DNA from 4 places in the Edwardsiella piscicida genome. Region 4 is predicted to be linked to each of the others. Evidence: predicted binding sites of a transcription regulator. Region 4 holds the regulator's gene; each other region holds the start of a gene.
The links. Region 4 encodes CRP, which controls carbon source genes, mostly activating them, when cyclic AMP is high. Its sites were predicted from a motif close to ATGTGANNNNNNTCACAT; they were not measured.
Positions count from the first base shown of each region.

Region 1: a site for CRP is predicted at 885-902, ahead of psiE (phosphate-starvation-inducible protein PsiE). Genes of this name have one in related genera too.
Region 2: a site for CRP is predicted at 744-761, ahead of ompW (outer membrane protein OmpW). Genes of this name have one in related genera too.
Region 3: a site for CRP is predicted at 951-968, ahead of aaeR (HTH-type transcriptional activator AaeR). Genes of this name have one in related genera too.

Region 1 is NZ_CP090968.1:233,458-235,658, reverse strand. It holds gene malG (maltose ABC transporter permease MalG) at 1-359, shown strand, start outside; gene psiE (phosphate-starvation-inducible protein PsiE) at 448-855, opposite strand; gene L1P05_RS01060 (dicarboxylate/amino acid:cation symporter) at 1,089-2,201, shown strand, end outside.
Region 2 is NZ_CP090968.1:1,636,636-1,638,836, forward strand. It holds gene L1P05_RS07460 (YciC family protein) at 1-403, opposite strand, end outside; gene ompW (outer membrane protein OmpW) at 909-1,547, shown strand; gene L1P05_RS07470 (BON domain-containing protein) at 1,596-1,910, opposite strand; gene trpA (tryptophan synthase subunit alpha) at 2,047-2,201, opposite strand, start outside.
Region 3 is NZ_CP090968.1:3,297,870-3,300,070, forward strand. It holds gene aaeA (p-hydroxybenzoic acid efflux pump subunit AaeA) at 1-538, opposite strand, end outside; gene aaeX (p-hydroxybenzoic acid efflux pump operon protein AaeX) at 570-773, opposite strand; gene aaeR (HTH-type transcriptional activator AaeR) at 1,080-2,000, shown strand; gene tldD (metalloprotease TldD) at 2,055-2,201, opposite strand, start outside.
Region 4 is NZ_CP090968.1:3,470,545-3,472,745, reverse strand. It holds gene L1P05_RS15870 (hydrolase) at 1-483, shown strand, start outside; gene L1P05_RS15865 (YheU family protein) at 489-713, shown strand; gene crp (cAMP-activated global transcriptional regulator CRP) at 1,065-1,697, shown strand; gene L1P05_RS15855 (YccS/YhfK family putative transporter) at 1,758-2,201, shown strand, end outside.

The DNA.
Region 1 (2,201 bases), 520 kb from region 4:
AGGGCTACTTTGAAACCATCGACGGCTCGCTGGAGGAGGCGGCGGCGCTGGATGGCGCCACGCCGTGGCAGGCGTTCCGACTGGTACTGCTGCCGCTTTCCGTACCGATACTGGCGGTGGTGTTCATCCTCTCCTTTATCGCCGCCATCACCGAGGTGCCGGTCGCCTCGCTGCTGCTGCGCGACGTCAACACCTATACGCTGGCGGTCGGCATGCAGCAGTATCTCAATCCGCAGAACTACCTGTGGGGGGATTTTGCCGCGGCGGCGGTGCTGTCGGCGATGCCGATAACCGCCGTCTTCCTGCTGGCGCAGCGTTGGCTGGTGGGCGGTCTGACCGCCGGCGGCGTGAAAGGCTAGTTTATGCGTTACCCTTAAAAAAGCAGTAACCTGTGTGCGTAACTGGCGGCCTACGGGCCGCCCTTTTTATGTCCGTATCCTACGGCGTCTATTCGCGCTTCAGGCGATCGGTGTTAGCCAGGTACAGCGCGATCACCAGTACCAGGATGGCGAAAGAGTAGATCAGCGTATCGTTGGGGCTTTCGTGATCGACGATAATCAACCGGATGATCGCCGTGATGCCGATGTAGATAAAGTAGCGCAGCGGAAAGTGATAGCCTGATTGAAAATATTTAACAATCAATGCAATAAACTCGAAATACAGAAAATAGATCACGATCCCTTCCACCAGCATATAGGTCGACGCATTCTGGTTGGCGTCAAACAGCACCCCGGCCAGCGTGAACGTCTCCTTCGCCAGAAAAATCACCAGAATCGCCGCCAGCGCCATCAGGCCGATGTTCAGTATCCACTGCAATACCGTGGCGACACGGTTTGCGCGCTCGGTTCCCGGCATAAAGTAACTCCTTGCGTAATAGCTTTATAATGTGAGCTAGTTAACAATATTGCCGTTTTGCCGTCTATCCCCCGGCGCCAAAAAACCGCCGACGTCGCATGCGGCGCGGCGAGCGTCACACAAATTTGGCGCCGGCGGCGACAAGGGCAGATAATTAGCATAATCCGCCAGGATCAACACACCCTCCGCCGCCGCGCGGTGGCAAGAAAGGGCTCGACTGGGATACCCACACAATGCATATACTCCGACACTATACGTTTACCCTCTGCCTGCTACTGGGCATTATCCTCGGCGGGCTGGCCGGCATCCTGTTTGGCGAACGGGCGACCCTAGTTCAACCCATCGGCGAACTGTTCCTGAACCTGATGTTCGTAGTGATCGTTCCGCTGGTGTTCCTCAGCATCGCCTCCTCTATCGCCGACATGCGGCAGATGTCGCGCCTGGGCAAAATCATGGGAACGGTCTTCTCGGTCTTTATCGCCACCGCCCTGTTCGCCGCGCTGATCGGCTTTGTCGCCACCCACCTGTTTAATCCGTTCCACAACGTGGATACCCAATCGCTGATAGCCCACCTGCCTCCGGCGCCGCAGGAGCAGAGCAAAGGGCTGGGCGAGGTGATCGTCTCCACCTTCACCGTACCCGATTTTCTACAGCTGTTTACCAAGTCCAACCTGCTGCCGCTGATCGTCTTCTCTATCCTGTTCGGCCTGGCCACGGCCTTCAGCGGTGAGCAGGGCCGTCCCGTCGCCCAGTTTCTCAGCGCCGGAACCACGGTGATCCTGAGGATGGTCAAGATCATTATGTACGCGGCGCCGCTGGGACTGGGCTGCTACTTTGCCGCCACGGTCGGCGCGCTGGGGCCGCAAATCATCCACGGCTATCTGAATGCCTTCTTGCTGTACGTGGTCCTGACGGTGATCTACTTCTTCGGTGCCAATACGCTGTACGCCTTTATCGCCGGAGGGCGCCCCGCCGTCCGTCTCTTCTGGGGCAACGTATTTACACCGGCCATCACCGCCATCGCCACCGCTTCCAGCGCCGCCTGCATTCCGGTCAATCTGGTGGCCAGCAAGAAGATGGGCGTACCGGCGGATATCGCCGAGACGGTGATCCCGCTGGGTGCCAACACCCATAAGGACGGCTCGGTTATCGGCGGCATCATCAAGATCGTCTTTCTGTTCACGCTGTTCGGCCGCGACATGAGCGATCCGATGAGCATCGCGGCCATCATCAGCGTGGCGTTCCTGGTCGGCGCCGTCATGGGGGCTATTCCCAGCGGCGGCATGACCGGCGAACTGATGATCTGCGCCGTGTTCGGCTTTTCGCCGGAGTTGGTCGGCACCATC
Region 2 (2,201 bases), 1.8 Mb from region 4:
GCAGCATCAGCAGCAGCAGACGCGGCAGCATCGGCGCAGAGAGGCCGATGGCGCGCAGTGCGCTGAGGCGTGCGCCGGTGGACGCCTGAGGGATCAGCGTCAGCATGCCTCCCAGCAGCAGCACATTACCGATCAGCACCGAAAAGCTGGAGGCCGCCGAGACTTTCAGCAGCGTCATTTGTTGCTCCGGCGTCATCTGGCGGATCATCTCTTGCAGGCCTCGGGCGGCGCTGACGCCGTCGCCGCTGCTCAGCTGGCTGATCGCCTGTGCGCTGGGGCTGAGGGCCTGATTCAGCATCACGCTGATAAAGGCGGTCAGTAGCGCCAGCAGGACGATGGGCGTCACCTGATGGCGGAAAAAGTTAACGCTGTCACGGTAAAGGCTCCGGGCCGTGATGGGCATGCATAGCTCCTTGGCATGTCGTCGGGCGGCACCGGCCGCCCGGGGTGGAAAGAGATTTGCGGCGATTGTACCCCGTTAGCGGCCGCTGTGGCACCCCGCAATCGGCCAGGTGGCGATTTCTTCTGCGCTCCGCGTATTTTCCCGGTGTTCAGCGGCGGCGGCAGGGGGCGCCTATGGACCCCGTAGGCCGGATGGCGTGCGGCTCCTCCCGCGCGCGTCGGCGAACCTCGCTCTTTGCATACCTCGCGCGTTGCTGCGCCCTCCGCGCTCAGGTTAGCGTCTGCGCGCAGCGCCGTGGTCGCAGGGGGACTCTTTCCCTAAACTCGATGAAATGACGTCTGATTGATGTCTATCAAATTTCACTATTTCATTTCAAATCAAGAAACGGCGTCAACATCATTTAGTTCAATTTATATGTAAAAGATGTGATCTCGATGGGATCAATAATCACTCAATATGGTTATATTGCAAGCGAACGATAACCATATAAAGGAAAGGGATGATGATGAAAAAGTGTAGCGTTGCGCTATGTCTGGCCGCCGTATTGGCGCCTGCGGCGGCCTCGGCGCATCAGGCCGGTGACGTGATTGTCCGCGCCGGCGCGGCCACCGTGCGTCCGACCACCAGCTCTGACAATGTGCTGGGGCTGGGCGAGTTTAGCGTGGATAACAACACCCAGCTGGGGCTGACCTTCGGCTACATGGCAACGGATAACATCGGTATCGAGCTGCTGGCGGCTACGCCGTTCCGCCATAAGGTCTCGCTGGGGGCGCTGGGAAATATTGCGACCGTGCATCAGCTGCCGCCCACCCTGATGGCTCAGTGGTACTTTGGCCGCGCGGAAGATAAGCTGCGTCCCTATCTGGGGGTTGGGGTGAACTACACCACCTTCTTCAATAACAGCTTCGATCAGAATGCGACGTCGCTGGGGCTGCACGATCTGAAGGCGACGGACTCTTGGGGCGTTGCCGGGCAGGCGGGGCTCGACTATATGGTCAGCGAAAATTGGATGATCAACGCCTCGGTGTGGTACATCAACATTGATACCAAGGTGAAGTTCCGCGACAGTGCGGATAACCAGCACAGCATAAATACCAATATTAACCCGTGGGTATTTATGTTCGGCGCCGGCTACCGCTTCTGATCGGCGACGACGGTGAAGAGGCTGCCCCGTACGGGCAGCCTGAGCGCGTTATTTAATGCGCATATCGTTTTCGACCGAGCGGACGCCCTTGACGCCTCGGGCAACCTCAACCGCCCGCTGGGCATCGGCCCGGGAGGAGACAAACCCGCTCAGCTGTACCCGTCCTTTGTAGGTCTCCACGCTGATCTCTGTCGATTTAATACTTTTGGCATTGAGCAGCGCGCTTTTCACCTTGGTGGTGACCACGGTGTCATCAATGTAGTTGCCGGTACTCTCTTGGGTGGTGGATCCGGCGCAGCCCGCCAGTGACGCTGCCAGAACGGCGGCCAGTCCTAACGCCTGGATCTGTTTCGACCATTTCATGCTTTTCTCCTTATGCGGTGACGCGAAAGGGCAGCCGCCATGAACGGTGTCCCGATCTATCAATAATCATATCAATAGGTCAGCAGAGGGCAAGTCAAAATCCGCGGCGGGGGAAGACCGGCCGCCGCGGAGGGCATCAGGCGCGCGTGGCGGCCTTCATCGTTTGGATAAACGCGCGCAGCTGCTGCAGCATCTGGGGCGGGTTATCCAGATGCTGGGCGATCAGGTCAACCACCGCCGAGCCGGAGATGACGCCCGCGGCCCCGCCATCCAGCGCACTGCGCACCTGAT
Region 3 (2,201 bases), 170 kb from region 4:
TAATCAGCGCCACGGCGTTAACCCCGCGGTTGATAAACTCGCCGCCGTGGACCTGCAGGTTGGTCACCCAGCCGCTGGCCGGCGCCCGCACCACCGTGCGATCCAGATCCAGCTGCGCCAGGGTTCGGGTCGCCTGTGCTCGGGCCAACTGTTGCTCGGCCGCCGCCAGCGCGCTGTAGGCGCGATCGATGCTCTCCTGGGCGACGATACGCCCGCCCAGGTCGGCCCGACGCTGCGACTCTCGTCGCTTCTCCGTCACCAGCGCCTGATAGTAGCGCGCATCCGCCTCGGCCTGCGCCAGCGCCGCGCGGTAGCGCTGTGGATCGATGCGGAACAGCACCGCCCCCTGCGTCACCCGCTGGTTATCCTGAACCTGCACGCTCTCCACCAGCCCGCTGACGTCGGGGGCGATGGCCACCACGTCGGCGCTAAAACGCGCGTCCCGCGTCCAGGGAGAGGCGGTATAGAACACCCAGGCCTTGGAGACCGCCAGCGCGGCCAGCGCCAGTAAGGCCAGCGTAGCGGCCACCCGCGTCATGCGTCCAATCCAACGCTTCACAGAACCCCCTTCAGATAAAAAGCCAGCTCACCAGATAAAACAGACACCCGTACAGCGCGCAGTTAAACAGCGCGGGGTGCCAAATCATGTCGTACAGCCCGCTGGGCTGCAGCAGACGCCGCAGCAGCCAAAACAGGGGCAGCGCCGCCAGCAGCGCAAAAAAGGCCGGCGGGAAAGAGAGGCCAAACAGCACCATCACGGGCAGCGTTCCCATGGCAAAATCCTTACTTAACGACGCATGCCCGCACGCGGCTGACGGCGAAAAACGGCGGACAGAGAAAAAGGGGTGGCGGTTACGCGGTGTGCGCCGCAGGCGCAGGGCGGAACGGATGCGCCCCGACATCGGCGGCGCGGGGACATGTTAGCCTAATGCGCCGCGGGGATATATAATCTGTGACGCAAATCACTTTTTATTGTAAATAAACAATCAGCGCTGATTATCTATTGTCGATAAGAAAAATGCGCATAAAACAAACAGATGGTTCTGAACTCAGCCACCACCATTAAGACAGGATGAAAAATGGAGCGATTAAAGCATATGGCCATCTTCGCTCGGGTGGTCGAATGCGGCTCGTTTACCGGCGCCGCAGCGCAGCTGGCGATGAGCGTCTCATCCATCAGCCAGACCATTACCAAGCTGGAGCACGCCCTGCAGATCAGGCTGCTCAACCGCAGCACCCGCCGCATCAGTCTGACCGAGGCCGGACGCATCTATTATCAGGGCTGTCGCAAGATGCTGCAGGAGGCCCAAGAGGTACACGAGCAGCTGTACGCCTACAACAATACCCCCAGCGGAACCCTGCGCATCGGCTGCTCGGCCACCATGGCGCAAAACGTTCTGGCGCCGATCAGCGCCCGAATGCTGGCCGAATATCCTGGCCTGTCGGTCAACCTGGTCACCGGCGTCCCGGCGCCCGATCTGATCGCCGACGGTCTGGATCTGGTGGTCCGCGCCGGCGATCTACAGGACTCTCGCCTGTTCTGTCGCGCCCTGGGGGCCATGCCCATGGTGATCTGCGCCGCCAAATGCTACCTGCAGCGCCACGGAACCCCAGAGAGCCCCGCCGAACTGGGCAGCTATAGCTGGCTCAACTTTAGCGGCCAGCCCGCCCATGACCTAACGCTGATCGCCCCAGAGGGAGAGTCGCTGCGGCTGATGCCCAGCGGACGCTTTCACACCAATGATGCCCAGACCCTGCTAAGCTGGCTGAACGCCGGGGCCGGGATCACCTATCTGCCGCTGATGTGGGTGATCGACGCGGTGCGGCGTAAAGAGGTCGAGATCCTGTTCCCCCAGTACCAGTCCACCCCGCGCCCGGTGTATGCGCTGTATGCCCAGAAGGCGCACCTGCCCATCAAGCTACGTCTCTGCCTAGAGTACCTGAGCGACTACTTTGCCCAGATGGCGGACACCTTCCGCGATACCCGTCAGGAGAAATAGCGCGGGCCGGCAAAAGCCGGCCCGCGGGACATACCGTGGCGAGTCGCGCCGAACTCAGGCGGTGCCGCCGACGGTCATCGCATCCAGCTTCAGCGTCGGCTGGCCGACGCCGACCGGCACGCTCTGCCCCTCTTTACCGCAGACCCCGACGCCCTTATCCAGCGCCAGATCGTTGCCCACCATCGAGATCTGCTGCATCGC
Region 4 (2,201 bases):
ATGGTCTCGGCGCCGCTGATGCTGTCGGCCTGTGCGGCGCATCTGGAGCGCGGCGTGGCGCGGATTTACCAGCGTTACCTGTTACATGAGCTTAAGCAGAGCGCCCGACGTAAGCTGCGCCGTTATCCGGAGATGCTGGATCTCGATCCGCTCCAGCTGCGGCGTATGCGTAGGCTACGCGAGTTTGACGATCAGATCACCGCTCGCCTGCACGGGTTTCGCGATGCGGATGACTACTATCGGCGCTGTAGCGCCCTGCCGCGGCTGTCGACGATCCGCCAGCCGCTGCTGATCATTCAGGCACGCGACGATCCCTTTATGACGTCGGCGGTGATCCCGCCGTTGGGATCGCTGCCGTCCAATATCGAATACCAGCTGACGGCGTTTGGCGGCCACGTCGGCTTTATCGGCGGTACGCTGCGACATCCCTTCCCGTGGCTGGAGCAGCGCATTCCTGCCTGGTTAGCCCCCTATTTGGAGTAAAACGCGTGATCATTCCTTGGCAACAGATTGCCCCAGAGACGCTGGATAGCCTGATCGAGGCTTTTGTCCTGCGAGAGGGGACTGACTATGGCGAGCAGGAGAGGAGCCTGACGCAGAAGGTGGAGGATGTGCGGCGTCAGCTGCAGTGCGGTGAGGCGGTCGTGGTATGGTCCGAGCTGCATGAAAGCGTCAATATTATGCCGCGCAGCCAGTTTAAGGGCGCGGATTAGCGCACGTTGGCGTATTTTCCCGCGCGGCGCCCGGCGCCGCGCTGTGCAAATAAAAAGCAAAAACGTCGCAGGCGGAGAAAAAACGGCGGCGAACAGTGAGCTATTCCATGCTGAAGCGAGACAGTGCGAGACAGTAAGGCCAAGCTATGCTACAAACTAAGCCGACATGCACCTTTAATGGAATGAAGCGGGTATAGATCAAGATCGCCGGGGATCATCTCCCTTAGGCTATGGAAACTATATTCGACAAGTGCAGTGCTATAGCAGGTTACTAGGCAGTTTCCCGGCCCCGTCCGGCGGGGGGTGCGTTTGGCGCACCGGGGATGCGATAACAATAGAGGATAATAGCGAATGGTTCTCGGCAAACCGCAAACAGATCCAACTCTCGAATGGTTCCTGTCCCATTGCCATATTCACAAATATCCGTCCAAAAGTACCTTGATTCACCAGGGTGAAAAAGCGGAGACGCTTTATTACATCGTAAAGGGATCTGTAGCGGTACTGATTAAGGATGAAGAGGGTAAGGAGATGATCCTCTCCTACCTGAACCAGGGCGACTTCATTGGCGAGCTGGGGCTGTTTGAGGAAGGGCAGGAGCGCAGCGCCTGGGTGCGGGCGAAGACCGCCTGTGAGGTGGCTGAAATTTCCTACAAGAAATTCCGCCAGCTGATCCAGGTTAACCCGGATATTCTGATGCGTCTGTCTGCCCAGATGGCGCGTCGTCTGCAGGTCACGTCAGAGAAAGTCGGTAACCTGGCCTTCCTGGATGTGACGGGCCGTATTGCCCAGACGCTGTTGAATCTGGCCAAGCAGCCGGATGCGATGACGCACCCGGACGGCATGCAGATTAAGATCACCCGTCAGGAGATCGGCCAGATCGTGGGCTGCTCTCGTGAAACGGTAGGACGTATTCTGAAGATGCTGGAGGATCAGAACCTGATCTCGGCACACGGTAAAACCATCGTCGTCTACGGGACGCGTTGATTTTGCGCCCGCGCCGCACGGGCGGCGCGGAATCTTCAACCCATCCCCAGGATGGTGCTCATGTGGCGGCGGTTTATCTACCACCCGGAAGTGAACTATGCACTGCGCCAGACGCTGGTTTTGTGTCTGCCGGTGTTGTTCGGGCTTATGGTAGGCCAGCTGCAGCAGGGGCTGCTGTTTTCTCTGGTACCGGTCTGCTGCAATATCGCCGGTCTTGATACCCCCCATAAACGCTTCTTTAAACGCCTCGCGGTGGGCGGCACCCTGTTTGCGCTCGGCAGCCTGTTACTGCAGATGGCCCTGCTTTGGTCGGTGCCGCTGCCGCTGGCTATGCTGCTTTTGGCGCTGCTGTTTGGCGTCAACGGCGAGATCAGTCCGCTGCACGCCCGTTTACTGCCGGCAACGCTGGTCGCCGCCATCTTTACCCTTAGCATGGTGGGGATGGTGCCTATCTGGCAGGGGCCGCTGCTGTATTTGGTCGGTACGATTTGGTACGGCGCCTTC